3 regions of the Bradyrhizobium sp. SPXBL-04 genome follow, and region 1 is predicted to be linked to each of the others. Evidence: predicted binding sites of a transcription regulator. Region 1 holds the regulator's gene; each other region holds the start of a gene.
The links. The regulator PhoB, encoded in region 1, activates phosphate uptake and scavenging genes when phosphate is short. The targets are predictions, from matches to a motif close to TGTCATNNANCTGTCAT.
Positions count from the first base shown of each region.

Region 1 (9,892 bases):
GCTGCATTTCGGCACCGGTGAGCATGATGGGCTCGCCGCCGAGCTGGCGCATGGCGACGTCGAACGACACCCGCGTCCGCGTCGAGGGGCGCTCGAAGATCATCGCCAGCGTCTTGCCTTCGAGCGGCCTGACCGGCTGATGCGCCTTCTGCTTCGCCTTCATGGCGGAGGATGCGGCGAGCATGCGCTTGAGCTCCGACAGCGGGAGCTCGTTGATGTCGAGGAAGTGCTTTGGCGACTTGCTCATCAGCTTGCCGCCCGCTTGGTCTGACTGGACGAGATAGCCGTGCAGGCGCGCTCGAGCCGCCCGATGCTGTCCTCGATCTCGGCTTCGGTGACGATCAGAGGCGGCAGGAAGCGCACGACATTATCGCCGGCGCCGACGGTGAGCAGTTTTTCGTGGCGCAAGGCGGCAACGAGATCACCCGAAGGCACGACCGCCTTGATGCCGATCAGGAGACCCTCGCCGCGCACTTCGCTGACGACATCAGGATGACGATCGATCACGGAGGCGAGCTTCTGCTTGAGCAGCAGCGACATCTTCTGCACGTGGTCGAAGAAGCCGGGCTTGAGCATGACGTCGAGCACGGCGTTCGCAGCGGAGATCGCGAGCGGATTGCCGCCGAAGGTCGAGCCGTGCGAGCCGGGTGTCATGCCGGAGGCCGCTTCCGCGGTCGCAAGGCAAGCACCGATCGGAAAGCCGCCACCGAGCGCCTTTGCCAGCGACATCACGTCGGGCGTGACGCCGAGACGGCGATGCGCGAACAGATCGCCGGTGCGGCCCATGCCGGTCTGCACCTCGTCGAACGCGAGCAACAGGCCCTTCTCGTCGCAGAGCTGACGCAGCGCCTTGAGGAAGGCGGGTGTCGACGAACGCACACCGCCCTCGCCCTGGATCGGCTCGATCAGGATGCCGGCGGTCTGCGGACCGATCGCCTTCTTCACGGCCTCGATATCGCCATGCGGGACCTGGTCGAAGCCGTCCATCGGCGGGCCGAAACCTTCGAGATATTTTGCCGAGCCCGTCGCAGCCAGCGTCGCCAGCGTGCGGCCGTGGAAGGCACCCTCGAAGGTGATCATGCGATAGCGATCAGGATGGCCTTTGGCGGCGTGATAGCGCCGCACGACCTTGATCACGCATTCCAGCGCTTCGGCGCCGGAATTGCAGAAGAACACGAAGTCGGAGAAGCTTTCGCTGCACAGGCGCGCCGCCAGTTTCTCACCGTCCGGGCTTTGGAACAGGTTCGACATGTGCCAGAGCTTGGTCGCCTGCTCCTGCAATGCCTTGACCAGCGCGGGATGAGCATGGCCGAGCGCGTTCACCGCAACGCCCGACGTGAAATCGAGATAGCGATCGCCATTGGTCGCGATCAGCCAGCAGCCTTCGCCGCGCTCGAAACCAAGGTCGGCCCTGGCGAAAACGGGAAGCAGATGCGGCGCGGCGCTGTTGGTCATGACCATCACTTGGATGTTGCATTTGGATGTTGAGACCTGCCTGGCGTGCCTTGCGCAGCGCACCATTGACCGGTCCGGAAAACGAAACGTGCCGCCTTTTAAGGGCGGCACGCGCCACTATCTTATGCCTGGCAAGACCGGTGTCAATGCCGCCTGGAAAGCCTCGCGAAACGCTGAATCCGTAGTCTTGCGGTGCCGATTTTGCGGGGTTTTCACCACGGAACATGTGGAAGCGAGTCGGCGGACTCTTGCGCGGGAGTCACGCCATATTGTAGCGTTTGGCCTGTCAGATACGACATCTCGTGCAGCGGTTCTGATCCTCTAAGTCCTCATGTACCGGCGTAAACGTTCGGGCGTCAGTAGCGCGCCCGGCGAGCCTTAAGGGATTCTGGCGGCACGGGTTTTTCAAGGCTTAGGCATTCGCTGTGAGGCCCCAGGATGGTGGCGCGCAGCGAGGGAAAGGGTGCAATGACGGTTTTGACCTGGTCCGACGATCGCGTCGAGCAGCTGAAAAAGCTCTGGGAGGCCGGACTTTCGGCCAGCCAGATCGCGGCCGAGCTCGGCAATGTGACCCGCAATGCCGTGATCGGCAAAGTGCACAGGCTCGGCCTGTCGGGCCGCGCCAAGAGCCCATCTTCGGCCGCGCCGCGGCCGCGCAAGGCGCGCCCAGCACAGCACATGATGCGGGTGACCCGGCCGATCTCGCGCGGCAACACCGCGCTGGCGCAGGCCTTCGAGGTCGAGGTGGAGGCCGAACCGGTCACCTACGACAACGTGGTGCCGATGAGCCAGCGGCTGTCGCTGCTGGAATTGAACGAGGCAACCTGCCACTGGCCGGTCGGCGATCCATCGAGCCCGGATTTCTTCTTCTGCGGCGGCAGGGCGCTGTCCGGCCTGCCCTACTGTGCCCAGCACTCGCGCGTCGCCTATCAGCCGGCCGCGGATCGCCGGCGGGCGCCGGCCAAGCCGAGCACGCGGTGAGTTTGTTCTGAGACCAGAAATGAGCCGTCGTGCGATCGCGGCTCTACAAATCCGATGTCGTCCCGGACAAGCGCGCCTCAAGCGCGCGTAGATCCGGGACCCACAGCCACCGCAAGCTGTGGCTACGGGGACTCGGAGTTACCTTTTTAGCGCAACAATCACTCCCTGTGCTATGGGTCCCGGATCTGCGCTTACACTTGTCCGGGACGACAGTGAGAGTGTGGCAGCCGCCCGCCTGCTAAAGCAACACCGCCTAACTTACGTCTGCTCCGCCTTCGCAAACCGATCATCCAGCGCATAGCCGGCGCCGCGGACGGTGCGGATCGGGTCCTGCTCGCGGCCGAGATTGAGCAGCTTGCGCAGGCGTCCGATATGGACGTCGACGGTGCGCTCGTCGATATAGATGTCGCGGCCCCAGACGCTGTCGAGCAGCTGCTCGCGCGAGAACACGCGGCCGGGATGCTCCAGGAAGAACTCCAGCAGGCGATATTCGGTCGGGCCGAGATCGATCGGCCGGCCAGAGCGCGCCACGCGGCGCTTGTCGCGATCGAGCTCGATGTCGCCATAGGCGAGCACGGTGGCGAGCCGCTCCGGGCTTGCCCGTCGCAAGAGCCCCTTCACGCGCGCGAGCAGCTCCGGCACCGAGAACGGCTTGACGATGTAGTCGTCGGCGCCGGTCGCAAGACCCCGCACCCGCTCGCTCTCCTCGCCGCGCGCGGTGAGCATGATGATCGGGAGTTGCTTGGTCTCGGGACGGGTGCGCAGCCGCCGGCACAGCTCGATGCCTGATAGTCCCGGCAGCATCCAGTCGAGCACGATCAGATCGGGGATGTGTTCCTTGAGGCGGGTGTCGGCGTCGTCGCCGCGCATCACCGTCTCCACGTCATAGCCGTCGCCTTCGAGGTTGTAACGGAGAAGCTCGGTGAGAGCTTCCTCGTCCTCAACCACCATGATGCGTGCGCCCATGTTGTCGTCGCTCCCTCAGGTATTCGGTACCGTCGTGGCGAAGGTCGTCATATCGCCCTTCGGCCGCTTGTCGGTGATCGCCTGACCTTCGATCATGTAGAACACTGTTTCGGCGATGTTGGTGGCGTGGTCACCGATCCGCTCGATGTTCTTGGCGCAGAACATCAGATGGATGCAGAACGAGATGTTGCGCGGATCCTCCATCATGTAGGTGAGGAGCTCGCGGAACAGCGAGGTGCAGATGGCGTCGACTTCCTCGTCGCCCTTCCACACCGCCATTGCCGCCGGCAGATCATGCGCGGCATAGGCGTCCAGCACCGACTTGACCTGCTGCTGCACGAGGTCGGTCATGTGCTCCAGGCCGCGAAACAGTTTTAGCGGATGGAAGTCCGTCTCCAGCGCCGCCACGCGCTTGCCCATGTTCTTGGCGAGGTCGCCGATGCGCTCGAGATCGGTGGCGACGCGCATGGCGCCGACGATCTCGCGCAGATCCACCGCCATCGGCTGGCGGCGGGCGATGGTGAGCACGGCGCGCTCCTCGATGCGCTTCTGCAGCGCGTCGAGCTCGGCGTCGGTGGTGACGACGCGCTGGCCGAGCGCGACGTCGCGGCGGATCAGCGCGTCGACGGAATCGACGATCATGCGCTCGGCGATGCCGCCCATCTCGGCGACCAGGCGGGTGAGCTCCTGGAGGTCGGTGTCGAAGGCCTTTGCGGTATGTTCAGTACCCATTTCCCGTCTCCTCAGCCGAACCTGCCGGTGATGTAATCCTGCGTACGCCGGTCGCTCGGCGACGTGAAGATCTTGCTGGTGTCGTCGAACTCGATCAGTTCGCCGAGATACATGAAGGCGGTCTTGTCGGAGACGCGCGCCGCCTGCTGCATGTTGTGGGTGACGATCGCGATCGTGTAGTTCTCGGACAGTTCCTGGATCAGCTCCTCGACCTTGGCGGTCGAGATCGGATCGAGCGCCGAGCAGGGCTCGTCGAACAAGATTACTTCAGGCCGCACCGCGACCGTGCGGGCGATGCAGAGGCGCTGCTGCTGGCCGCCGGAGAGCGACAGGCCCGAGGCGTTGAGCTTGTCCTTGACCTCGTTCCACAGCGCGCCGCCGCGCAGCGCCTTCTCGACCCGGTCGTCCATCTCGGACTTCGAGATCTTCTCGTAGAGGCGGATGCCGAAGGCGATGTTCTCGTAGATCGTCATCGGGAACGGTGTCGGCTTCTGGAACACCATGCCGACCCGGGCGCGCAGCAGATTGAGGTCGAGCTTGGGATCGAGGATGTTGGTCTGGTCGAGCATCAGCTGACCGGTCACGCGCTGGCCCGGATAGAGGTCGTACATCCGGTTGAAGATGCGCAGCAGGGTCGACTTGCCGCAGCCCGACGGGCCGATGAAGGCCGTGACGCGGTTGGTGCCGAGCGTCAGGTTGATGTTCTTCAGCGCGTGATGCTCGCCGTAATAGAAGTTGAGGTTGCGCACCGTCACCTTGGCGGGCGCTTCCGGCAGCGGATGCGAGGCCAGGTGACCGTTGGAACTCACGGATACGGACAGGTCGGTCATTTTGCGGTCCTCTCGGCACCGAGGATGCGGGCGCCAATGTTCAGGGCAAGCACGGTGAGCGTGATCAGCAGTGCGCCGCTCCAGGCGAGCTGCTTCCAATAGGCGTAGGGGCTCTGCACGAAATTGTTGATGGTCACGGGCAGGTTGGCCATCGTCTTGTTCAGGCCGAGGCTGAAGAACTGGTTCGACAGCGCGGTGAACAGCAGCGGCGCGGTCTCGCCCGCGACGCGGGCGGTGGCGAGCAGCACGCCGGTGATGAGGCCGGAGCGCGCGGCGCGGTAGGCGATGCGCTTGATCACCAGTGAGCGCGGCAAGCCGAGCGCGGAGGCCGCCTCGCGCAGCGCGTTCGGCACCAGAAGCAGCATGTCCTCGGTGGTGCGCAGCACCACCGGGATGACGATCACGGCGAGCGCGAGGCTACCGGCGATCGCCGAGAAGCCGCGCATCGGCACCACCACGGCGCCGTAGATGAACAGGCCGATGATGATCGAGGGCGCCGACAACAGGATGTCGTTGATGAAGCGGATCACCGAAGTCAGCTTGTCGTTACGGCCGTATTCGGCGAGATAGGTGCCGGCGAACAGGCCGAGCGGCGCGCCGATGCCGACGCCGAGCGCGGTCATGATCAGCGAGCCGACGATGGCGTTGAGCAGGCCGCCTTCGGACGCGCCGGGCGGCGGCGTGTTCTCAGTGAAGACCTGGAGGTTCAGGCCGCTAAGGCCGTTGTAGAGCAGCGTGATCAGGATCAGCGCGAGCCAGGTGACGCCGAAGGCGGCGGCGGCGATGCAGAGCCCGCGGATGACGATGTCGGTGCGGCGGCGGCGTGCGTAAATCGGGTTCATGTCACTTCCCCGCCTTCTGTTCCAGGCGCAGCAGCATCAGCCGCGCGGCCGCGAGCACGAAGAACGTCAGCACGAACAGGAGCAGGCCGAGCAGGATCAGGCCGGACTGGTGCAGGCCGTCACTCTCGGCGAACTCGGAGGCGATCGCCGCCGAGATCGTGGTGCCCGGCGCGAAGATCGACGAGGAGATCCGGAACGAGTTGCCGATGATAAAAGTCACCGCCATGGTCTCGCCGAGCGCGCGGCCTAGCGCCAGCATGACGCCGCCGATGATGCCGACCCGGGTGTAGGGGATCACCACGCTGCGGACGACTTCCCAAGTGGTGCAGCCGACGCCGTAGGCGGCCTCTTTCAGCACCGGCGGCACCGTCTTGAACACGTCGACCGAGATCGAGGTGATGAAGGGCAGCACCATGATGGCGAGGATCAGCGCGGCATTGAACAGGCTGAGATAGGACGGGGGACCTGCGAAGATCGCCCCCAGCACCGGGACGCCGTCGAAGACCCTGATCATGAAGGGCTGGAAGGTGTTGGCCAGGAACGGGCCCAGCACGAAGAAGCCCCACATGCCGTAGATGATCGAGGGAATGCCGGCGAGTAGCTCGATCGCCATGCCGATGGGGCGGCGCAGCCATTGCGGGCAGAGCTCGGTGAGGAAGATCGCAATGCCGAGACCGACCGGAATGGCGATCAGCATCGCGATGAAGGAGGTGACGAGCGTGCCGTACATCGGCCCGAGCGCGCCGAGCACGGGCGGATCGGCCGAGGGCGCCCAGCGCTGCGTCCACAGGAACGACAGGCCGTATTCCTTGATCGCCGGGAAGGCGCCGACGATCAGCGAAATGATGATGCCGCCGAGGATCAGCAGCACCGAGATCGCGGAAAGCCGCGTGATCCAGTAGAAGGTGACGTCGCCGAGCTTGAACGCGCTCAAGGCCTTGGCGCGGTCATACGGTCCGGCGTCGTCGATTACATCGCTCTGAACAGCCATCTCTGCCACGCCGATCCCCTGTACCCGTTCTATATACGCTTGTTGCCGGACTTGTGCCCCGGATGCGGCGCGAGCTGCGAAGCGGCGCGACGCTGATCCGGGGCCCGGTTCTTGTCGGTCCCGGCGCTGCGCAGCAGCGTTTCACGCTGCAGCGCGCCCGGGCCATTCGCTTCAGCTCTTGATCTCGGCAGCCCAGGTCTTCTCGATCAGCTGGACGACGCTGTCCGGCATCGGGATGTAGTCGAGCTCTTCAGCCGCCTTGCCGCCGTTCTTGAACGCCCAGCGGAAGAACTTGATGGCTTCCTGGGAGGCAGCCTTGTCCGTCGCAGACTTGTGCATCAGGATGAAGGTCGCCGCCGTGATCGGCCAGGACTTGTCGCCGGGCTGGTCGGTCAGGATAACGTAATAGCCGGGAGCCTTGGCCCAATCGGCGTTGGAGGCGGCGGCCTGGAAGGCCTCGACGGTCGGCTGCACCGGCTTGCCGGCCTTGTTGACGAGACCGGTGTAGGTCAGCTTGTTCTGCTTGGCATAGGCGTACTCGACATAGCCGATCGAGTTCTTGGTCTGGCTGATGTTGCCCGACACGCCTTCGTTGCCCTTGGCGCCGACGCCGACCGGCCACTCGACCGCGGTACCCTCACCGACCTTGCTCTTCCAGTCCGCGCTGGCCTTGGAGAGGTAGTTGGTGAAGTTGAAGGTGGTGCCCGAACCGTCCGAACGGCGGACCACGGTGATCGCCTCCGCGGGCAGCTTGACGTTCGGATTGAGCTTCTTGATCGCGGCGTCGTCCCACTTGGTGATCTTGCCGAGATAGATGTTGGCCAGCGTCTCGCCGTCGAACACCAGTTCGCCGGGCTTCACGCCCTCGAGGTTGACGACGGGAACGATGGCGCCCATCACCATCGGCCACTGGACGAGGCCGTCCTTCTCGAGCTGCTCGGCCTTGAGCGGCGCGTCGCTGGCGCCGAAGGTCACGGTCTTGGCCTGGATCTGCTTGATGCCGCCGCCCGAGCCGATCGACTGGTAGTTCAGACCGTTGCCGGTCTCCTTCTTGTAGGCGTCAGCCCACTTCGAATAGATCGGGAACGGGAATGTCGCACCGGCACCCGTGATGTCGGCTGCAAACGCCGCCGTCGTCGATGCGGCGACCAAGCCGGCAGCGACGATAGTTTTGAGGAAATTCATGCTGGTCTCCATACAGGGGAGCGAAGCGCCATCCGCGCCCGATCGCGCTCCCCGCGCCGCCCCTTTAGGAGCGGTCGGCTGTGCTTTTACGAAGGTTTCGTGACAGCTGGATGACACCCTCAAGCGCTTGGAATCGCTTGATTTTCACGTCGATGCCGGAGGCCTGGCCTGGGGAAAACAAGCGGTAAAGGTGGCGCCCTGTTTGGGTACGCTTTCGATCAGGAGCCGGCCGCGATGACGGTTAAGAATATGTTTCACCAGCGATAATCCGAGCCCGGTTCCACCCTGCGAGCGGCTGTCGCCGACGTCGACCCGGTAGAAGCGCTCGGTCAGCCGGGGCAGGTGCTCCGGTGCGATGCCCGGACCGAAATCCCGGACCATGGCCCGGATTTCCTGAGATCCATCAGTGGCCGCGCTTGACGTCAGCGACACGATGACGCGTCCGCCCGAGGCGCCGTATTTGAGCGCGTTCTCGATCAGGTTCTCGAACAGGCGGAGCAGCTCCTCGCGGTCGCCCGCGATCATCACGGGGGCTTCCGGCAGATGGGTCTCGACATCGACCTGGCGTTCCCGCGCCAGCGGCTCGAGCCCGTCGGCGACCTGGAGGATGATAGGCAAGAGGTCGACCAGCGTGTCGGGGCGGACATGGGCCGACAGTTCGACCCGCGACAGCGACAGCAGATCGTCGATCAGGCGCGCCATGCGGGTGGCCTGATTGTGCATGATGCCGAGGAAACGCTCGCGCGCCTTTGGATCGTCCTTGGCCTGGCCCTGGAGCGTGTCGATGAAGCCCGACAGCGCGGCGAGCGGGGTGCGCAGCTCGTGGCTGGCATTGGCGACGAAGTCGGCCCGCATCTCCTCGACCCGGCGCAGCGGCGTCTGGTCGTGGAAGGTCATCAGCATGCATTTGTCGGCGCCGCCGAAGGTGGTCGGCACCGGCACCGGCGTGATCATGAGCTCCATCCAGCGATCGACCGGTACATGGTCGAGATAGGTCGCGCGGCGCGGCTCGGTGGTCGCGATCGCCTCGCGCAACGCCGTGATGATCTCCGGCGAGCGCAGCGCGAATTGGGCGAGCTCGTTCCTGCGCAGCGCCGGCGCGAGCTGGGCGGCGGCGGCATTGAGATGAATGACGCGGCCGGCGCGGTCGAGCAGCACCGCAGGATCTGGCATGCCGGCGACGACGGCGGCCACCGCTGCGCTCTCGACCGGGTTGATGCGCCTGACGTCGTCGCGTGAGGCTGTGGGATCGTGCAGGCGCCAAGGGATCAGCGCCGCGGCTGCGATGCAGAGGAACACGATCGCGGCATGCAGCGCCGACAATTCGCCGAGCGAGACCACCACCGACAGCGCCAGCGCCGCCGCGATCAGGATGATGGTCGAGTGCCGCAGCCGATCGGACCAGGGCTGGGTGTTGGGAGAAGATGGGGCGTCGATCGCCATCGGGGAGGGCTTCTCCTTAAAGGCTTGCGCCGGTCACGCGCCGCTATCGCTGCGCTCTCTCACATAAGCGGCCTCACGCGCCGGGCCGGGATCGAGCTTGAGCGCCGCCTGCTGCAAGCGCTTCGAACGTGCGCCGATGATAACTTCGCGAAACGTCAGCAAGATTACAGATAGAACGAAGGGCGACAGATAATAGAGGACGCGGAACAGCAGCATCCCGCCCAAGAGCTCCTCGCGGTCCATCTGCCAGAGGCCGACCAGCATGGCGGCGTCGAACACGCCAAGACCTCCCGGCGAATGGCTGGCAAAGCCGAGCAGCGTCGCCGAGACGAAGATCACCGCCACCACCACGAAGCCCAGATTGGGCTCGTCCGGGACCAGCACGTACATCGCGAGCGCGCAGAAACCGAGATCGACGATGCCGATCGCGATCTGGAGCAGCGTCAGCGGGCCGCCCGGCAGCACCA
Region 1 is NZ_CP182472.1:8,264,188-8,274,079, forward strand. Features, by position in the region: gene argF (ornithine carbamoyltransferase) at 1-247, opposite strand, end outside; gene ACNJX8_RS39355 (aspartate aminotransferase family protein) at 247-1,455, opposite strand; gene ACNJX8_RS39360 (GcrA family cell cycle regulator) at 1,924-2,436, shown strand; gene phoB (phosphate regulon transcriptional regulator PhoB) at 2,695-3,402, opposite strand; gene phoU (phosphate signaling complex protein PhoU) at 3,418-4,134, opposite strand; gene pstB (phosphate ABC transporter ATP-binding protein PstB) at 4,146-4,964, opposite strand; gene pstA (phosphate ABC transporter permease PstA) at 4,961-5,806, opposite strand; gene pstC (phosphate ABC transporter permease subunit PstC) at 5,808-6,797, opposite strand; gene pstS (phosphate ABC transporter substrate-binding protein PstS) at 6,969-7,982, opposite strand; gene ACNJX8_RS39395 (ATP-binding protein) at 8,127-9,425, opposite strand; gene ACNJX8_RS39400 (lysylphosphatidylglycerol synthase domain-containing protein) at 9,459-9,892, opposite strand, start outside.

Region 2 (9,892 bases), 490 kb from region 1:
CGAATACACGGCGAAGCAGATCTGGTTGTCGAGCCGCAGCGGCGCGTCCGCTGCCGATGGTTTCCGGGCCATGGCGAATCTCACGGGATTTGCCCCGCATTGTGGGGCCGGGCGGTCGCATATTCAATTGCGAACAATTAAATGTGAGGCACCACAATTTAGATTGTGCGCAATCTAATTGTCTGCGATACAGATCGCGCCCACCCGAACCCCAGGGAGATGAAAATGTCCGTGAACGTCCTCTACAAGACCAGCGCCAAGGCGACCGGCGGCCGCGACGGCCATGCCGCAACCCTCGACGGCGCGCTCGACGTCAAGCTGACCACGCCGAAGGAGCTCGGCGGCGCCGGCGGCGCCGGCAACAATCCCGAGCAGCTGTTTGCGGCCGGCTATGCCGCCTGCTTCATCGGCGCGATGAAGTTCGTGGCTTCGCAGGGCGGCCCCAAGGTTCCCGCCGACGCCTCCGTCACCTCGACCGTCGGCATCGGCCCGCGCTCCGAGGGCGGCTTCGGTCTCGACATCGATCTGGCCGTCTCGCTGCCCGGCCTGGCCCGCGCCGAGGCCGAGGCGCTGGTCGAGAAGGCGCACCAGGTGTGCCCATACTCCAACGCCACGCGCGGCAATATCGACGTTCGCCTGACGGTCGTCTGACCGGAAGTGCGGATTGGCTGGCCCGAGATCCCCCTCGAGCCAGCCGCTTCCGTGGATTTCCCACTTCGCGGGATTGAGACGCTGCGGCGCATACGGCCCTACGCGCGGGGCCATTGCTGGCGTGCACGAACCTCGCTAGGCCTGTGATCAAACGTCGACACAGGGGAAGCGAAGGCATGAGTTCTGAAGCCGCCACAGGTGCCATGAGCGGATTGCGCGTCATCGATCTCACGCGCGTGCTCGGCGGTCCCTATTGCACCCAGATCCTCGCCGACCATGGCGCCGACGTCATCAAGGTCGAGCCGCCCGCGGGCGACGAGGTGCGCGAATGGGGCCCTCCCTTCCACGAGGAGGACGCGGCCTACTTCGTCGGCATCAACCGCAACAAGCGCTCGATCGGCCTCGACCTCGCCTCCGAGGGCGGCCGTGCCGTGCTGCTGAAGATGCTGGAGACGGCCGACGTCCTGATCGAGAATTTCAAGCCGGGCACCCTTGAGAAATGGGGCATCGGCAACGAAGTGCTGCGCGCAAAATTCCCGCGCCTCGTGCATTGTCGGATCTGCGGCTTCGGCGCCGACGGCCCGCGTGGCGGCAATCCCGGCTATGACGCCATCATCCAGGCCATGACCGGCATGATCGCCGCGACCGGCTCACCGGAGAGCGGGCCGATGCGGATCGGCGTGCCGCTGGTCGACATCACCACCGGCCTTTATGCGGCGATCGGCATCCTGATGGCGCTGTCGGAGCGCCAGCGTTCAGGCCAGGGCCAGTTCCTGGAGACGACGCTGTACGAGACCGGCCTTGCCATCATGCATCCGCACACCGCGAATTATTTCATGCATGGCAAGCCGCCCTCGCTCACCGGCAACGAGCATCCCAACCTCGTGCCCTACGCGATCTTCCCGACGAAAACCGACAACATCTTCATCGGGGTCGGCAATGACGGCACCTTCCGCAAGCTCTGTAAGGAGATCGGCAAGCCCGAGCTCGGCACCGATCCGCGCTTTGCCCGCAACAAGGACCGCATCGCCAATCGCGAGGCGCTGCGCGCCGAGCTCGCCGTCGTGTTCAGCCAGCATGAGGCCGAGCCGCTGTGCAATCGCCTGCTCGCGGCCGGCCTGCCGGCAGGCCCGGTGCAGAAAATCGACCAGGCGCTGACCAACCCGCACACGATCGCGCGCGGCGATATCATCGAGAAGGACTGGTACAAGGGCGTGGCCTCGCCGATCCGGCTCGATCGCAGCAAGCCCAGCCTGCGCCGCCTGCCGCCGAAATTCAGCCAGCACTCGGCTGAGGTGCTGGGCGAGTTCGGCTACTCCAGGGCGGAGATCGAAGCGATGGTCGAAAAGGGCGTGGTCTGCGGCCCCGAGCGCAAGCGCTGAGATAAGAGAGATTGAGCGGCGGCGCCGGTCCGCTCCCTCCCCCGCTTGCGGGGGAGGGCTGGGGAGAGGGTGTCTCCAAAACGGGACAATCCCCAAGCGGAGAGAGCCCTCACCCGCGCCTTCGGCGCGACCTCTCCCGCAAGCGGGAGAGGTTAATCTGCGGCCGCATCGAGCCCCCATGCCACTCTCCTTTCGCGGCAACACCGCACTTGTCGTGATGCTGCACCGCGAGCGTAGGAGGCTGCCCCTTCGTCTTCGCCTATTTTCCGGCTTCCCTTTTCCAGCGCTTGCCGCTTTCGTTTCGGCCGCTTACACAGTCATGTGAACGTCATATGGCGCTGCTAGCGCAAGCGCTTCTTTATTGACGGGCAAGGGAGGTTTTCTTGATGGCTCTTCGACATTTTGGTGCGGCTGCGGCTGTTGCAATCACGGTTGGCTTGTCGGCCTCGCCGGCCCTGGCCGTGACTGAAATCCAGTGGTGGCACGCGATGACCGGCGCCAACAACGACGTCATCGTCAAGCTCGCGAACGACTTCAACGCGTCGCAGAGCGATTACAAGGTGATCCCGACCTACAAAGGCAATTACGCCGACACGATGAACGCCGGCATCGCCGCCTTCCGCGCCGGCAACGCCCCGCACATCATGCAAGTGTTCGAGGTCGGCACCGCGACCATGATGGCCGCAACCGGCGCGGTGAAGCCGGTGTACAAGCTGATGGCCGAGACCGGCGAGAAATTCGATCCGAAGGCCTATCTGCCCGCGATCACCGGCTACTACTCGACCTCGAAGGGCGAGATGCTGTCCTTCCCCTTCAACTCGTCATCGACGGTGATGTGGGTGAACCTCGACGAGCTGAAGAAGGCCAATGTCGAGATCCCGAAGACCTGGCCTCAGGTGTTCGACGCCGCCAAGAAGCTGCACGACAACGGCCATCCGACCTGCGGCTTCTCCAACTCCTGGGTCACCTGGGTCAATCTCGAGCAGCTCTCCGCCTGGCACAACGTGCCGCTGTCGACCAAGGCCAACGGCCTCGACGGTTTCGACACCGTGCTCGAGTTCAACAGCCCGGTCCAGGTCAAGCACCTCGAGAAGCTGGTCGAGCTCCAGAAGGACAAGACCTACGACTATGCCGGCCGCACCAACACCGGTGAAGGCCGCTTCACGTCAGGCGAATGCCCGCTCTATCTGACCTCCTCGGCATTCTTCGGCAACGTCAAGGCGCAGGCCAAGTTCAACTTCACCGCCGTCCCGATGCCCTACTATCCCGACGTGAAGGGCGCGCCGCAGAACTCGATCATCGGCGGTGCCTCGCTCTGGGTCATGGGTGGCAAGTCGGCCGACGATTATAAGGGTGTCGCGAAATTCCTGAGCTTCCTCTCCGATACCGATCGCCAAGTCTACATCCACAAGGCCTCGGGCTATCTGCCGATCACCAAGGCGGCCTATGAGAAGGCCAAGGCGGAAGGCTTCTACAAGGATCAGCCCTATCTCGAGACCCCGCTGCTCGAGCTGACCAACAAGGAGCCGACCGAGAACTCCCGCGGCCTGCGCCTCGGCAACATGGTTCAGCTCCGTGACGTCTGGTCGGAAGAGATCGAGCAGGCGCTCGCCGGCAAGAAGACCGCCAAGCAGGCGCTGGATGCCGCCGTCGAGCGCGGCAACACGATGCTGCGCCAGTTCGAAAAGACCGCCGTCAAGTGAGGCGATCAGCGGCAGGCCGGTAACCCGGCCTGCCGCTCCTGCGGGCATCATGCAAAAGCAAGCCATTTTCCAATCGAAGCTATTGCCCTACGCGCTGGTTGCGCCGCAGCTCGCGATCGTGCTGATTTTCTTCTATTGGCCGGCCTTGCAGGCGGTGATCCAGTCCTACCTGCTCCAGGACGCCTTCGGTCTTTCGACCAGCTTCGTCTGGTTCGACAATTATCTCGAACTTCTGAAGGACCGCGCCTATTTCGAGGCGATCGTGCGGACCTTCTTCTTCTCGTTCGCCATCGCAGTCTCGTCGCTGTCGTTTGCGCTGCTGCTCGCGGTGATGGCGGACAAGCCGCTGCGCGGCTCGATGCTCTACCGCACGCTCTTGATCTGGCCCTATGCGGTGGCGCCGCCGGTCGTCGGCGTGCTCTGGATCTTCATGCTGCACCCCTCGCTGGGTGTGCTCTCGCGCTATGTGCGCGCCTTGGGCGTCGACTGGAATCCGCTGCTCGACGGCGACCAGGCCGCAACGCTGATCATCCTCGCCGCCGCCTGGAAGCAGATCTCCTACAACTTCCTGTTCTTCCTCGCCGGCCTCCAGAGCATCCCGAGAAGCGTGCTTGAGGCGGCCGCGATCGACGGCGCGCGCCCGATGCGCCGATTCTGGACCGTGACGTTCCCACTGCTGTCGCCGACCATCTTCTTCCTGCTGGTCGTCAACATCGTCTACGCCTTCTTCGACACCTTCGGCATCATCGATACCATGACCCGCGGCGGTCCCGGCAAGTCGACGGAGACGCTGGTCTACAAGGTCTATTCCGACGGCCTGCTCGGCGGCAATCTCGGCAGCTCCGCGGCGCAATCGGTGATCCTGATGATCATGGTGATCGTGCTGACCGGAATCCAGTTCCGCTTCGTCGAACGCAAGGTGACCTACTGATGGTCGAGCAAGAGGGCATCAGGCGCTACGTCGCTCATATCATCCTCTGGATCGGGATCGCGATCGTCGCGTTCCCCGTCTACATCGCGATCGTCGCCTCGACCCAGGACAACGCCCTGATAGCGAACGGACAGATGTCGCTGCTGCCCGGCGGCCATTTCTTCCAGACTTACTACCAGACCATCTTCGTCGGCACGAGCGGCTCGACCCGCGAGCCAGTCGGCAACATGATGCTGAACTCGCTGGTGATGGCGCTCTTGATCGCGGTCGGCAAGATCGCGATCTCGATCATCTCGGCCTATGCGATCGTCTATTTCCGCTTTCCGTTCCGGATGCCGATCTTCTGGCTCATCTTCATCACCCTGATGCTGCCGGTCGAGGTGCGCATCTATCCGACCTACAAGATCGTCGCCGATCTGCACATGCTCGACAGCTATGCCGGCCTGTCGCTGCCGCTGATCGCGTCGGCCACCGCAACGCTGCTGTTCCGCCAGTTCTTCATGACGGTGCCGGACGAACTTTTGGAAGCCTCGCGCATCGACGGCGCCGGCCCCTTGCGCTTCTTCTGGGATACGCTGCTGCCGCTGTCGCGCACCAACATGGCGGCGCTGTTCGTGATCCTGTTCATCCTCGGCTGGAATCAATATCTCTGGCCACTGCTGATCACCACCCGCGACGACATGCAGACGATCCAGATCGGCATCCGCAAGATGATCACCACCAGCGACGCACTCACCGAATGGCCGATCGTGATGGCAACTGCCGTGCTGGCCATGCTGCCGCCGGTGTTCGTCGTCGTCGCCATGCAGAAGCTGTTCGTGCGCGGACTGGTCGAGACGGAAAAGTAGGTTCTTGGAAATGAGTTTTCATGGCTAACGTCACCCTGCGCAGCGTCCGCAAGACCTATCCCGGCGGCTTCGAAGCCATCAAGGGCGTCGACGTCGATGTCGGCGACGGCCAGTTCTGCGTACTGGTCGGCCCCTCGGGCTGCGGCAAGTCCACATTGCTGCGCATGGTCGCGGGGCTGGAGACCGTCACCGGCGGCGAGATCGACATCGGCGGCCGTGTCGTCAACCAGGTCGAGCCGGCCGATCGCGACATCGCGATGGTGTTCCAGAACTACGCGCTCTATCCGCATATGAGCGTCTACAACAACATGGCCTACGGCCTGCGCAACCGCGGCATGGCGGAAGCCGAGATCAAGACCCGCGTCGAGGAAGCCGCGCGCGTGCTCGAGCTCTCCGCCATGCTCGAGCGCAAGCCGCGCCAGCTCTCCGGCGGCCAGCGCCAGCGCGTCGCCATGGGCCGCGCCATCGTGCGCCAGCCAAAAGTGTTCCTGTTCGACGAGCCGCTGTCCAATCTCGACGCCAAGCTGCGCATCGCGATGCGGGTCGAGATCCGCAAATTGCAGCGCCGCCTCAACACCACGTCGATCTACGTCACCCATGATCAGCTCGAGGCGATGACGCTCGCCGACATCCTGGTGGTGATGAACGGCGGCCAGGTCGAGCAGGTCGGCAACCCCCTCGCGATCTACGAGAAGCCGGCCACCACCTTCGTCGCCTCCTTCATCGGGGCACCACCGATGAATCTGATGTCGACGCGCCCTGACGAGATCAGATCGCAGCTCAATGGTGTAGGCGAGGCCGGCATCCTAGGCATCCGCCCGGAGGATTTCGTCATCACCGACCAGACCCCGGCCGGCGGCGTAGCGCTGCCGCTCACCGTTGAGGCGATCGAGCGCGTCGGTGCCGAAACCTTCGTCTACGGCTCGCGCCAGCAGGAGGAGCAGCGCGTCGCCGCCACCCCCGGCGAGCTGCCGCCGGGCGAGGTCATCGTCCGCATTCCCGGAACCGAGGCCCCCGCCATCGGCCAGAACATCCGCGTCGCGGCGGTGCGCCAAAAGCTGCACCTGTTCAGCGGCGACGGGCGCAAGCGGATCGAGGCCTGACCGGTTCCAGGGGCCGGCCAACCAAAAAGTGCGAAAACAACCCCATGCACAGTAGAAGGGGCTTGTTTTCGTTACGATAAATCGAGACTCGTCATGCCCGGGCTTGTCCCGGGCATCCAGGTTCTTGGCGCCGCGGGTAAGATCGTGGATGGCCGGGACAAGCCCGGCCATCACGACCGGAAAGGCCCATCCACAGCCTCCCCGGCTACCTGCTTGAACCGCCTTGGGGATATGCCCATATTGCTGACCAAGGGGTGCCGCTTCCGGGCCCTGAAACACCAAAGTCGCTTCTGCGAGGACTTTGTAAACTATGTCTCGTGTTCCAACGCTCTCCAGTCCCTTTCTGCTGGGCTTCGACGAGATCGAGCGCGTGCTCGATCGGGTCGTCAAAGGCGCCGACGGTTATCCTCCCTACAATATCGAGAGGTGCGACCGCGCGGATGGCCAGCCCGAGCGTTTGCGCATCACGCTGGCGGTCGCCGGATTCACCCGCGACCAACTCGATGTAACCATTGAGGAAAACCAGCTCGTGATCCGCGGGCGGCAGCAGGACGACAAGACCCGGCAATACATCCATCGCGGCATCGCCGCGCGCCACTTCCAGCGCACCTTCGTGCTGGCGGAGGGGATGCAGGTGCTGGGCGCGGATCTGAAGAACGGGCTGTTGTCGATCGATCTGGCCCGGCCTGAACCGGAGAGGATCGTTAAGACAATCGCTATCAATGAGCACGAATAATGGAACGAGTAGCGGACTCGACCGCTTAGTGTTCCAGAGGAGTCGAGACCATGAGTGAAGGTCACGTTGCGTTCGAATATGAAGCCAAGAATGTCTCTCCGGAGACGCTGGCAACACTCGGCGAAGGTCATATCGCCTATGTGAAGCAGATCCGCTCCGAGGACGTGCCAGACCTGTTCCCCGAGGCGCCCAAGATTGCGCCGGGCCTCAAGCTCTTCGCGCTCCACGCCGCCGACGGCACGCCGATCATGCTGACCGACAGCCGGGAAGCCGCGATCGCCAACGCCTGGAGCAACGAGCTGCAAGCGGTGAGCGTGCACTGAGCGCACGCGCGTTCGCACGAATAGAGTTTCAAGCGGGCATGCCTTCACGCGAAGGCGTGCCCGTTTTCATTTCGAGCGATATCCTCTCGGCATCGTCATTGCGAGGAGCGAAGCGACGAAGCAATCCAGAAATCCTGAGCCTCCCCTAAATCGGTGGACACCTATAGCTTAGGCAGCGAGAGGTGTCAGATGGCGAAACGGCAGCGACGCTCGTATTCGGACGAGTACAAGCGGCAGGCAGTTGATCTGGTTTTGTCGAGCGGCCGTTCGGCGAAGTCGGTATCGAAGGAGCTCGGGCTGGACGGCTCCGTGCTCAGCCGATGGGTGAAGGAGCGGAGCACGGTAGCAGCCGGCGGCAGCGCCGCGGCGCCCACGTCGCAAGCGGCGGTGCCGTCGGCGGCCCAAGCTGACGTGATCGCCCGGTTGCAGCGGGAAAACGAACAGTTGCGTATGGAGCGCGACATTTTAAAAAAGTCGATCGCGATCTTTGCTGGACCCAGGACATGAAGTTCCGCTTCATCGAAGATCGCCGCGCCGACTATCCGGTTAAGATCATGTGCCGTGTCCTCGGCGTCTCGCCTGCGGGCTACTATGCTTGGCGGTCGCGCCCGGAAAGCCCCCGGGCCGCTGCCAATCGAGAGTTGCTGCAGGACATCAAGCGGGTTCATCGCGACAGTCATGGTCGCTATGGCAGCCCGCGCATTCATGTCGAACTCAAGGCCCAGGGACACCATGCAAGCCGTGGCCGAATCGAGCGGCAGATGCGCTGCCATGGCGTTCGAGCCATCTCGGCCGGGCCGCGACGATGCCGCACCACCGATAGCGGGCATGGCTTCCCGATCGCGCCCAACTTGCTCGGCCGGAACTTCTCGGCCGCCATGCGCAATCAGGTCTGGCTCGCCGACATCACCTATGTCTGGACCGGCCAAGGATGGTTGTACCTGGCCGCCATCATGGATCTGTACAGTCGCCGTATCGTGGGCTGGGCGATGGACGACCATCTGCGCGCCGAATTGCCGCTCGCCGCATTAAGGATGGCGATCAAGGGGCAAAAGCCCGGCGCCGGCCTGATCCATCACTCCGATCGCGGCATCCAATATGCTTCAACCGAGTACCGCCAAGCGCTGCAAGCCGCCGGCGTCCGGCCTTCGATGAGCCGCAGAGCCGACTGCTACGACAACGCCCCGATGGAAAGCTTCTTCCACACGCTCAAGTCCGAACTGATCCATCACCGTCAATATCCGACCCGCGATGAAGCTGAGCGCGACATCTTCGCCTACGTCGAGGGCTTCTACAATCAACACCGCAGACACTCGGCCATCGGCTATATCAGCCCAGTCGAGATGGAGCTAAAATCGGCTTGAACGCTGTCCACTTTTTTGGGGGAAGATCATCCCTCCGCAGAGAGATTCTGGATTGCTTCGCTTCGCTCGCAATGACGGAGTGTGAGGCTACAAGGTGCTCAACTCTCGTGTCCCGGACGCGGTGCAGCGCGAAGCGTTGCGGCGCAGAGCCGGGACCCAGAAAGCAACACGCACAATGTGGAGACATGGGCCCCAGCTCTGCGGCGCACCGCGCTCGACGATGCTTCGCATCGCGAGGGAAGCGCTGCGCTGCGTCCGGGGCACGGGAGCGAGTTGCGACGCTCTCTCGCTAGTCGGCAATGACGAAATAGATCAGGCCGCCGTCGCCGGCGGCAGCGCCAGCACTGAATAGATCGCCTGGGCGTCACGCGAGGCGCGGAGTTTTTTGGCGATGTCCTGGTCGCGCAGCAGGCGGGCGATGCGGGCGAGGGCTTTGAGGTGGTCGGCGCCGGCGCCTTCGGGAGCGAGCAGCAGGAAGACGAGATCGACCGGCTGGCCGTCCATCGATTCGAAATCGATCGGACGATCGAGGCGCGCGAACAGGCCGAAGATCTTGTCCAGCTTGGGCAGCTTGCCGTGGGGAATGGCAACGCCATAGCCGACTGCGGTGGTGCCGAGCTTTTCGCGCTGAAGCAGCACTTCGAAGACGGAGCGCTCGTTCTGCCCGGTCAGCTCGGCGGCCTTGGCCGCGAGTTCCTGCAAGGCTTGCTTCTTGCTGTTGACTTTCAATGCCGGGAGAATCGCCTCGGGTGCGACCAGATCGGTAATCGGCATGGAAGCTTTCCGAGGTGAATTAAACCGTCAGTTCCGATTTGGCCATCTTGGAAGACCAAGCTGAGCCGGCGTCAATA
Region 2 is NZ_CP182472.1:102,024-111,915, forward strand. Features, by position in the region: gene ACNJX8_RS00450 (MarR family winged helix-turn-helix transcriptional regulator) at 1-72, opposite strand, end outside; gene ACNJX8_RS00455 (organic hydroperoxide resistance protein) at 226-651, shown strand; gene ACNJX8_RS00460 (CaiB/BaiF CoA transferase family protein) at 828-2,033, shown strand; gene ugpB (sn-glycerol-3-phosphate ABC transporter substrate-binding protein UgpB) at 2,420-3,736, shown strand; gene ugpA (sn-glycerol-3-phosphate ABC transporter permease UgpA) at 3,786-4,667, shown strand; gene ugpE (sn-glycerol-3-phosphate ABC transporter permease UgpE) at 4,667-5,515, shown strand; gene ACNJX8_RS00480 (sn-glycerol-3-phosphate import ATP-binding protein UgpC) at 5,536-6,618, shown strand; gene ACNJX8_RS00485 (Hsp20 family protein) at 6,929-7,354, shown strand; gene ACNJX8_RS00490 (DUF1150 family protein) at 7,405-7,677, shown strand; one part of gene ACNJX8_RS00495 (IS3 family transposase) at 7,867-8,161, shown strand; one part of gene ACNJX8_RS00495 (IS3 family transposase) at 8,161-9,041, shown strand; gene ptsN (PTS IIA-like nitrogen regulatory protein PtsN) at 9,354-9,815, opposite strand.
Region 2: ugpB (sn-glycerol-3-phosphate ABC transporter substrate-binding protein UgpB) is a predicted target of PhoB. The motif match lies at 2,349-2,365, and genes of this name have one in related genera.

Region 3 (9,892 bases), 1.2 Mb from region 1:
GAAGCCGACCTCGCCGCTGGCAAGCCGGACCGCCGCGCGCGACACCGTGGCTTCGCCGAGGTTGAACGGCGCACCGTCGCCGCCGACCCGGCCGCGCAGCATGACCAGACCGTTTTCGCCTTCGCGCAGATCCTGATGGGCCGGCAGGGCTAAGTTGCGGAGGCGAGCGGCGATCTCGCCCGCCTCCGCGTGCGCCAGCACGGCCATCGCGGCCTTGCGCTGGGCTTGCTGATTGTTGTGTTGGGTCACCGGTTCACCGATCTTGCCGATTCTAAGTTGTCTATGATACTAGACAACTCCATAGTGGAGCGCCATGACTGTTTCGTGACAAAGGCGTGATTTCTGGGCTAGGCTGACCGGCGATATGAGCATGCAAGACACTGCATCGTCGGGCGTCGCGCTGTGGCGCCTCGTCGCCGACGGCATCGAGCGCGGCATCGCCGACGGCCGCTTTGCCGCCGGCGACAAATTACCGGGCGAGATGGAGATCGCCGAAACCTACCGCGTGAATCGCCACACCGTGCGGCGCGCGCTGGCCGCGCTTGCCGAGCGCGGCCTCGTGCGCGCCGAGCGCGGCAGCGGGACCTATGTCGAGGCGCAGAAGCTCGCCTATCCGCTGCGCTCGCGCACGCGCTTCTCCGAGATCGTCGGCGCCGGCGGCCGCGAGCCGCGTGGCCAACTGATCGAAGCTTCCGATGACGTCGCGACCCGGGAGCTGGCGCGCGAACTGGGTTTGAAGACCGGTGCGCCGCTGGTGCGGATCGAGGCGATCCGCCTCGCCGACCGCACGCCGATCTGCGTCTCTACCACCTGGCTGTCGGCGGAATTGTTTCCGGGCGCAGGCGCCGTGTTCGCCACGACGCGCTCGATGACGAAGTTGCTCGAGCACTACGGCATTCGCGACTACCGCCGCGGCGCGACCCGGATCACCGCCGGCATCGTCGACGCGACCGACGCCGCCCGGCTCGATCTTGCGCTGGGACGTCCGATCTTGGTGGTCGATGCGACCGACCACGCTCTTGACGGCAAGCCGCTGGTGACGAAGCATTCGCGGTTCGCGGCGGAGCGGGTGGAGTTTCTGGTGGAGTCGTAGCAGCGGAGCTCTCTCCGCGAAACCGGAGCCGTAGGGTGGGCAAAGGCGCACTTGCGCCGTGCCCACCATCTTTCCAAGATTCGCGAGAAGCGGTGGGCACGCTTCGCTTTGCCCACCCTACGGCAGCGGTGATTAAGCGACAGCCCTTCGCCCGATAATCGCAAAGCGCAGCTTGCCCGAGATGAAATCGATCGCAGCAACCGCAATCAAAATCATCAGGATCAGGAACGACACCTTCTGCCATTCCAGCACGCGGATCTGCTCGGCGAGCTGGAGGCCGATGCCGCCGGCACCGACGATGCCGATGATGGTGGCCGAGCGCGTGTTGGATTCGATGAAGTAGAGCACCTGGCCGGCGATCACGGGCAGCACCTGCGGCAGCAGGCCAAAGCGGATCTCGTGCAGCGTGCTGCCGCCGGAGGCGCGGATGCCTTCGACCTGCCTCTGGTCGGCGCCCTCGATCGCCTCCGAGAACAGTTTGCCGAAGGCACCGAAATCCGACACGGCGATGGCGAGCACGCCGGCGAACGGGCCGAGCCCGACCACATTGATCCACACCAGCGCCCAGATCAGCGTGTCGACGCCGCGGATCGAATCGAGGAAGCGGCGAACCGGGAAGCGCAGGATGATTGACGGCACCACGTTGCGCGCGGCCAGCAGGCTGACCGGCAGCGCGAACAGGGCGGCGAGCGTCGTGCCCAGCAGCGCGATCGACAGCGTCTCGCCCAGCGCTTTCAGATAGACCGGCAGCGAGGAGCCGGGATCGGGCGGGATCATCATCAGGCTGATCCAGCCGAGCTGGCTGAGACCGGCGAGGAACCGCGACGGCGAGAAGTCGAGATCGACCAGGCCGTAAGTGAGGATCGCAAACGCCGCGACGATCATCGCGGGCGTTGCAAGCCGCGCCGAGGCCGGCCGGTCGAATACATCGGGGTAGCGCGCACGGATCTCTCGCGTGTCGACCTGCTGCGGCTTCGTCACGTCCGCGCCTCCTTGCCGAACAGGCGGCCGCGCAGCCAGCCGGTGGCGATGTCGATGATGAAGACGGTGACGATGATGGTGAGCAGGATCGCGCTGACGTCGGAGTAATAGAACTTGCGGATAGCGACCACGAGTTCCTGGCCGATGCCGCCGGCGCCGACAAAACCCATCACAGAGGCTTCGCGGACGTTGATCTCGAAGCGCAACAGCGCGTAGCTGGCATAACCCGCGGTGACCTGCGGCACGACGGCGAAGCGCATGCAGGAGAGCCAGCTCGCGCCGGTCGAGCGGATTCCCTCGACCGGCTTCATGTCGGCATTCTCGACGATCTCCGAGAACAGCTTGCCGAGCGCGCCGGTGGAATGGATCGCGATCGCGAGCACGCCGGCCATGGGTCCGAGTCCGAAGGCGATGACGAACACCAGCGCGAATACGATGCCGGGAACGGTGCGGGCGAATTCGAGCAGGCGACGCACGACAAAGCGCAGCCAGGGCGCGGGCGAGGTATTCTCCGCCGCGAAGAAATTCAGGGCAAAGGCGAAGGTCGCGCCAATCAGCGTGCCGACATAGGAGATCAGCAGGGTCTCGCCCAGCATCCTCAGCCATTTGCGCCAGCCCCACAGCCACTCGCCGACATCGGTCCAGACCCGCTGGCCGCTGTCGAGTGTGAGGACGCGGTCGAAATAGCTGATGAAGTTGCCGAAATAGGTGAACAGCGTGCGCAAATTCACTTCGGCGCCGATCGCGGCGAGAACCAGCGCTGCGGCAAAGATACCGGCTCCCACCAGCAGACGCCATCGCCTGCGCGCGACCGCCTGGCGATAGGCGGCGTTGAGCACGGCAAGCTGCTGCTCGGGGAGGATCGAAACCGCGGCGGTCATCTTGTCAGGGAGAGTGGCCTGTAAGAGAGAATGGCCTGTAAAAAGAGAAAGAGCCGGGTCCGTCGACCCGGCTCGAGTAGCTCGTCCTGAGATCAGGACGCCTTCTTCTTACGCAGCGCATCGACGAACTTGATCAGCTCGATCGTGCCATCCCAGTCCTTGGTGGTGGCGGGATGAAAACCCTTCTTCTGGCCGTCGGAGAGACGGTCGAATGCCGCCTTGTCCTTGCTCGGAGCGTCGAAGAACGCCTTGGCGATGGCGGCCTTGGCATCTTCCGGGAGATCCGAGTTGTAGGCGTAGGGGCCGTTGATGATCGGCGCCGACTTGTGGATGATGCGGAAATCGTCCTTTTTCATCGCCGAGCCATCGGCACTCTTCAGCATGCCCTTGGTCAGCATCTGCGCCAGCGTCGAATCGTCATCGCTGGTCCACTGGTTGGCGGCAACGTCGACCGTGCCCTGCGCCAGCGCCAGCATCGCGTTCTCGTGGCTGCCGGTGAAGACGACCTTGCTGAAATAGCTGTCGGCATCGTGGATGCCCATCTTGTCGAGCTCGAAGCGCGGCACATTGTTTCCGGAAGTCGAGTTCGGATCGACGAGGCCGAGATTCTTGCCCTTGAGGTCATCGACCTTCTTGTAGGCGCTGCTCGCCTTGACGAAGAACACGGAGTAGTAGCCGGTCGAACCGTCGGCGTTGATGTCGTTAGCGAAGGCATCGGTCTTGACGCCGGTCAAACGTGCGCGCGCGAACGAGGCCGAGCCGTAGCTGGCGATATGGATGTTGCCGGCGCGCTGGCCTTCGATGACGGCGGCGTAGTCGTTGGCGATGCGCAGCGTGACCTTCACGCCCAATTCCTTGGAGAGATAGGTCATGAACGGCGCCCAGCGCTCGGTGACGCCGGAGGCGTTCTCCGCCGGCACGACCGCGAAGGTCAATTCGGGATATTTGGTTTTCCAGTCGTCCGCGGAGGCGGAAGTCGTGAACGCGAGCGCGGCGGCGCCGGCAAGGATCAATCTGCGAGTGATCATGATACCCTCTTCATCGGTTGGGGTCGGTTGACGCAAAGACTTGAACTAAACAGGCTAGGCTCAGGCCGCCGCGGCCGTCCCGAGCGCCGGAACGCCCTCGGGCGCCGGGACGGGCATGCCGCCCATGACGTCGGCGGCTTCGAGATCGTAGAGCTCGCGCGCCACGCGATCGGTCAGCGCGGACGGCGCGCCGTCGAACACCACGCGGCCCGCGGCCATGCCGATCAGGCGGTCGCAATAGCTGCGCGCCAGATCGAGTGAATGCAGATTGCAGAGCACCGTAATGCCGAAATGCTTGTTGATGCGCAGCAGCGCATCCATCACGATCTTGGTGTTGCGCGGATCGAGCGAGGCGATCGGCTCGTCGGCGAGGATGATATCGGGCTGCTGCACCAGCGCGCGGGCGATCGCGACACGTTGCTGCTGGCCGCCCGAGAGCTGGTCGGCGCGCTGGGCGGCGAGCGCAGCGATGTCGAACTGCTCCAGCGCGGACATCGCCAGAGCCTTGTCCTGCTCGGGCCAGAGCTGCGACAGCGAGCGCCAGGCCGGCATCGTTGCGAGGCGCCCCATCAGGACGTTGGTGAGAACATCGAGCCGGCCGACCAGGTTGAATTGCTGGAAGATCATCGCCGAACGCGCCCGCCACTGCCGCAACTCCTTGCCGCGCAGCGCGGTGACGTCGACGCCGTCGAACAGGATGCGCCCCTCAGTCGGCGTCACCAGCCGGTTGATGGTCCGCAACAGGGTCGACTTGCCGGCGCCGGACCGTCCGATCACACCGACGAAGCCGCCGGGGGAGACTTGAAACGAAGCGTCGTCCACCGCGGCTTTTGCACCGAAGCGACACGTCAGACCTTCCACCACCAGCATGCAGCGCTCCAGATTAACTGGAGCCCACCGCTAACGCCGGCGCTTAACACTTGTGTGACATCCGCGTTGCGGTGCGGCGATCCAACACACGTCATCCCCTGTCATCGCCGCGTCATGACATTGTCATCAAGCCGCTCGAAGAGGAACGCCCCGCCCTCGCGCTTCGGATACGACATGGCCGCCAAAGCTCTTTCGATTCAGCCGACCATCGATCCCTCGGCCAAGCTGCACGAGGCCAGGCTCGGCGCCTACACCGAGGTCGGCGCGCGCACGATCCTGCATGAAGTGACGATGGGCGATTACTCCTATGTCGTCGACGACGCCCAGATCACCTACACGACCATCGGAAAATTCTGCTCGATCGCGGCGATGACACGGATCAATCCGGGCAATCATCCGATGCACCGCGCGACCCAGGCGCACTTCACCTATCGGTCGAGCGCCTACTTCGAAGGCGAGAGCGACGACACCGAGTTCTTCGACTGGCGGCGCCAGCATCACGTCCATATCGGTCACGACGTCTGGATCGGCCATGGCGCGATCGTGCTGCCGGGCCGCAACATCGGCACCGGCGCGGTGATCGCGGCCGGCGCGATCGTCACCAAGGACGTGCCGGCCTACACCATCGTCGCCGGCAACCCGGCGCGCATCGTGCGGCGACGGTTCTCGGAGGAGATCGCCGGACGGCTCGCCAAGCTCGCCTGGTGGGACTGGGATCACGACAAATTGCGTGAAGCGCTGCCCGATTTCCGCAGGCTCGGGATTGAAGATTTCCTCGCGACATACGAAGCACGGGCGAGCTCTTTCACCGGTTCTCCTGCCAGCAAACGAAGCGCGGTCGCGTGACAGACATTTTCCTTGAAGGCGGCCGGGCCCTGATCGGCGCCGAGCTCGTCGAAACCTCCCTGCTCGTGTCCGGAACTGATATCGCGCAGGTCGATGCCTCTCGCGGCCGCGCGCGGCTGGCGATCGACGCCCGCAACCTGCTGGTGTTGCCCGGCATCGTCGATCTGCATGGCGATGCCTTCGAGCGCCAGATGATGCCGCGCGCCGGCGTCGATTTTCCGATCGACGTCGCGCTCGCCGACAGCGACCGCCAAGCGATCAGCAACGGCATCACAACGGTGTTCCACGCCACGACCTGTTCGTGGGAGCCGGGCCTGCGCAGCGTCGACAATGCGCGCGGCCTGATGGAGGCGATCGAGAGGCAGCGTCCGCAATTCGCCGCCGACACCCGCTTCCACCTGCGACACGAGACCTACAATCTCGATGCCGAGGCCGAGATCGCCCAGTGGCTCGCGGAAGGCCGCGTCGACCTGTTCGCCTTCAATGACCACATGGACGGCACCGTTGCCGACATGGCCAAGCCTCGCAAGCGCAACCGGATGGTGGAGCGCACCGGGCTATCGAGCGAGGAGTTTGACCGGCTAGTCGAACGTGTGGTGGCGCGCGCCGCCGACGTTCCAGCCTCCGTGTCGCGGCTCGCCGCTACGGCCCGCGCTGCCGGGGTGCGGATGCTCTCGCATGACGACGCGACGCCGGCGATGCGCCAGGAGTTTCGCGAGCTCGGTGCGATGATTGCCGAGTTTCCGATCAACGTGGAGACTGCGCGAGCGGCAGCAAGCCACGGCGATGCCATCGTCTATGGCGCGCCGAACGTCGTGCGCGGCGGCAGCCACACCGGCTGGACCAGGGCGTCGGACATGATCGCCAAGGGCCTCTGCTCGGTGCTGGCGTCGGACTATTACTATCCCGCACAGCTGCTCGCCGCATTCCGGCTCGCCGCCGACGGCGTGCTGCCGCTGGAGAAGGCCTGGGATTTGGTCTCTGCCGGGCCTGCCCGTGCAACCGGCCTCACCGATCGCGGCATCCTCGCGGAAGGACGCCGCGCCGACATTCTTTTGGTCGACGATAGCGTGCAGCTGCGGCCGCGGCTGATCGCCGTGATATCAGGCGGCAAGCTCGTGCATCTCACCGATGCGACGCGGCTGCTCACAGCGGCGGCGATGCCACGCGAGACTGTCGTTGCGGCATGAATTGGCTATGCTGAGGCAATGACAGGTTTTCCCCGCTACGCGATCTATTTTGCCGCCGGCGCCGACGGCGCCCTCTCCCGCTTTGGCGCCGAGCTGCTCGGCTACGATGCCTACACCGACGACGAGGTGCCGTTTCCGCGCGAGGCACTGCATGTCGCGGCCGACTGGCGCGACGTCACCGCCGATCCCCGCAAATACGGCTTCCACGGCACGCTGAAGGCGCCGATGACGCTGGCGGCCGGCAGAACCGAGGCCGAGCTTGCGGCGGCCTGTGCGGCATTCGCCAGCAAGCCGCGGCCGATCCCGGCGATCCGACCGGTCGTCGATTCCATCAGCGGCTTCATTGCCGTCATTCCGGCTGAGCCCGTCCACACGCTCCAGCAGCTCGCCGCCGATTGCGCTCGCGAGTTCGACTCGTTCCGCGCCGCGATGACGGCGGAAGATCGCGCACGTCGCAGGCCTGAGAAGCTGAGCGAGCGGCAGCGCGACTATCTCGACCGCTGGGGTTACCCTTACGTCATGGAAGAATTCCGCTTCCACATGACGCTGACGGGGCGGCTGGACGCCGAGCGCCGCGGGCCGATTCTGGAGATGCTGCGGAGGAGGTTTGCGACGTTGAAGCTTGATGCGCTGACGATAGATCGGATCGCGCTGTTCAAGCAGGATGATCCCAAGGCTCGCTTCCGCATCGTCGGCGAGTGGGCTTTGGCGCGATAAAGCTTGATGGGATGAGGCATTGATCGTTGCAACGAGCGAAGTGCACTCCCTCTCCCGCTTGCGGGAGAGGGTTGGGGAGAGGGTGTCTCCACGATGGGACAATCCCCAAGAGGAGAGAGCCCTCACCCGGCGCTTCGCGCCGACCTCTCCCGCAAGCGGGAGAGGTGAACCACCCGCGGCAATCGATTCAACCTAACGCCATTCCGCTTTAGTCACTGCCGGCTCGACAGATTGAAGGCGAGCGCCACGACGCCAACCACGATGAGGCTGGCCGCCCAGATCAGATCCAGATTGAACCAGCTTCGCGAGACAAACCTCAATCCGAGATAGCGGTATACCAGCCACGCCAGACATCCGCCCGCGCCGATCATGGCGGCAACGTGCACCAGTGACACCAGCACCGCCATCCCAAGACTTGTCTTCACAAGACTTGCCTTCATTAGCGCGCCGGCGGCCTCATGGCCGGCATCGAGTTCGAAGGCCTGGCAGAGACCGAGATAGATCGGCACCAGCATCAAGGCGGCGCCGTGAGCAATGGCAACAGCAAATGACCAGAGCGCCAATTGCGTTGGCGGAATTCGGGCCAGCGCGCGCGGATGACGCCGCTCGATCAGCCGATAGACGCCAAAGCCGATGACGAGAAGGCTCGCACCGATCTGGATCGAGCGCTGCCACTCGGCCAGCACGAGCAGCAGCGCGAATGGCAGCAGAACGAGAAGCGTTGCCAGGAGATGTCCGGCCGCCAGAGCCAACAATGCACGGAAGAGCGCGCGCGGGCTCTTGTCCATGAGCCCGGCCGATACGGCGAGCGGCCATCCCATCCCCGGATTGATCCCGTGATAGAGACCGCTCGCAACAAGCGCGAGCCAGAGCCAGCCAAGCGCCGGGCTCGCGTGTCCCCAATCTAGGCCGACGGGTAGCAAAAGGAGTCCGTCGAACAATCGCCGCCCTCCAGCCTGATCTGGTGCGCACGATATCCGTCGGGGAAGCTCACGAAGTAATCCTTGTCGAGCTCGAGGCCGCCGTCGCGACCGACATTGGCCATGACCTCCACGCCCGGAACTCCGTCGGGATAGAACTGGTCATCCCAGGTGGAATAGAGCGAATTGGTCCAGTACACGCGCCTGCCGTCGCGGCTGATCTCGACCATCTGCGGACCGGCCGCGAATGCCTTGCCGTTCGGATGCGGCGTGCGGCGCGCGATGCCGCCGATGTGGACCGAGCCTGCATGCTTTGGCTTGCGCGGATCACTGACGTCGTACTGGCGCATTTCACCCGTTCCCCAGCACGAGACATAGAGAAAACGATCATCCATCGACAGGTCGATATCGGTCACCAGCGGCGGCACGGCGCCAAAGCCTTGCAGCAGCGGCGGGAGCTTCTCCTTTGGCGCAGGCTCGGGCGGGATCGTCGCCGTCTTCTCCACGTGGAACGTCCCGCCGTCTCGCCACCAGGTCCAGATCGATGCTTCGAGATTCGTGGTGTCGACCACGACGCCGACGAAGCCGTACTCGCGAACCGGATCATGCGCCGGTCGTACTTCCAGGGCCATCTGATGATTGGCGCCGAGGTCGATGGTCTGGACGTTGCGACGGGCGCGAAGATCCCAGAAGTGGAGACGATGGCCATATTTATTCGCAAGCAGATCTTCCGGGACGATCCCGTTCTCGAACTGCGGCGGCAACGCCCATTCACTCGTCACCATGTAGTCGCGCGGCAGGTTCCACCAGAAATCATAGTGCAGCGTCTGCGGACCACGGTCGATCTCCCATCGTCCCAGGACCTCGAACGTCTCGCAATCCATGATGAAAACGCCTGGAGGACCGTTGGTGCCGTCTTTGCCGCCACCGCCCAGCGTGCTCACATAGATGCCGTCCGGCCCGCAATGGATGGTATGCGGCCGCGAGTAACCGGTCTTCTTGAAGACTTCCTCGGGCTCGATGATCTTGTGAATCTTGGCTTTGGTCGGATCCGGCTTGGTGTCGATGATGTAGATCCGCGACGAGCGCAGTCCGGGGATGATGAGATAGCGCCGCTCGATGAAGGCATGTCCGGTGAGTGGCGACAAGGCGGAGGAGCAGGCATTCCAGCCGAAGTGATGAAACTCATCGCCCTTGTTGGGCATCGTCACGGTATGGACGATTTGGCTGTAGGTCGGCGATCCCGGCTTGACGTCGATGACCGCGAGAGCATCGGGTTTTGAGAAATCTGGACTGAGCAGCAACGTGTAGGCAAAGTTCTCCGCTGGTGCTTCCATCGCAAGCTTGGGCGATGCGTGAAAGGTGG
Region 3 is NZ_CP182472.1:780,099-789,990, reverse strand. Features, by position in the region: gene phnG (phosphonate C-P lyase system protein PhnG) at 1-207, opposite strand, end outside; gene phnF (phosphonate metabolism transcriptional regulator PhnF) at 365-1,093, shown strand; gene phnE (phosphonate ABC transporter, permease protein PhnE) at 1,226-2,074, opposite strand; gene phnE (phosphonate ABC transporter, permease protein PhnE) at 2,071-2,955, opposite strand; gene phnD (phosphonate ABC transporter substrate-binding protein) at 3,048-3,983, opposite strand; gene phnC (phosphonate ABC transporter ATP-binding protein) at 4,044-4,853, opposite strand; gene ACNJX8_RS03560 (chloramphenicol acetyltransferase) at 5,028-5,699, shown strand; gene ACNJX8_RS03555 (alpha-D-ribose 1-methylphosphonate 5-triphosphate diphosphatase) at 5,696-6,889, shown strand; gene ACNJX8_RS03550 (DUF1045 domain-containing protein) at 6,908-7,606, shown strand; gene ACNJX8_RS03545 (hypothetical protein) at 7,819-8,427, opposite strand; gene ACNJX8_RS03540 (selenium-binding protein SBP56-related protein) at 8,511-9,892, opposite strand, start outside.
Region 3: phnC (phosphonate ABC transporter ATP-binding protein) is a predicted target of PhoB. The motif match lies at 4,964-4,980, and genes of this name have one in related genera.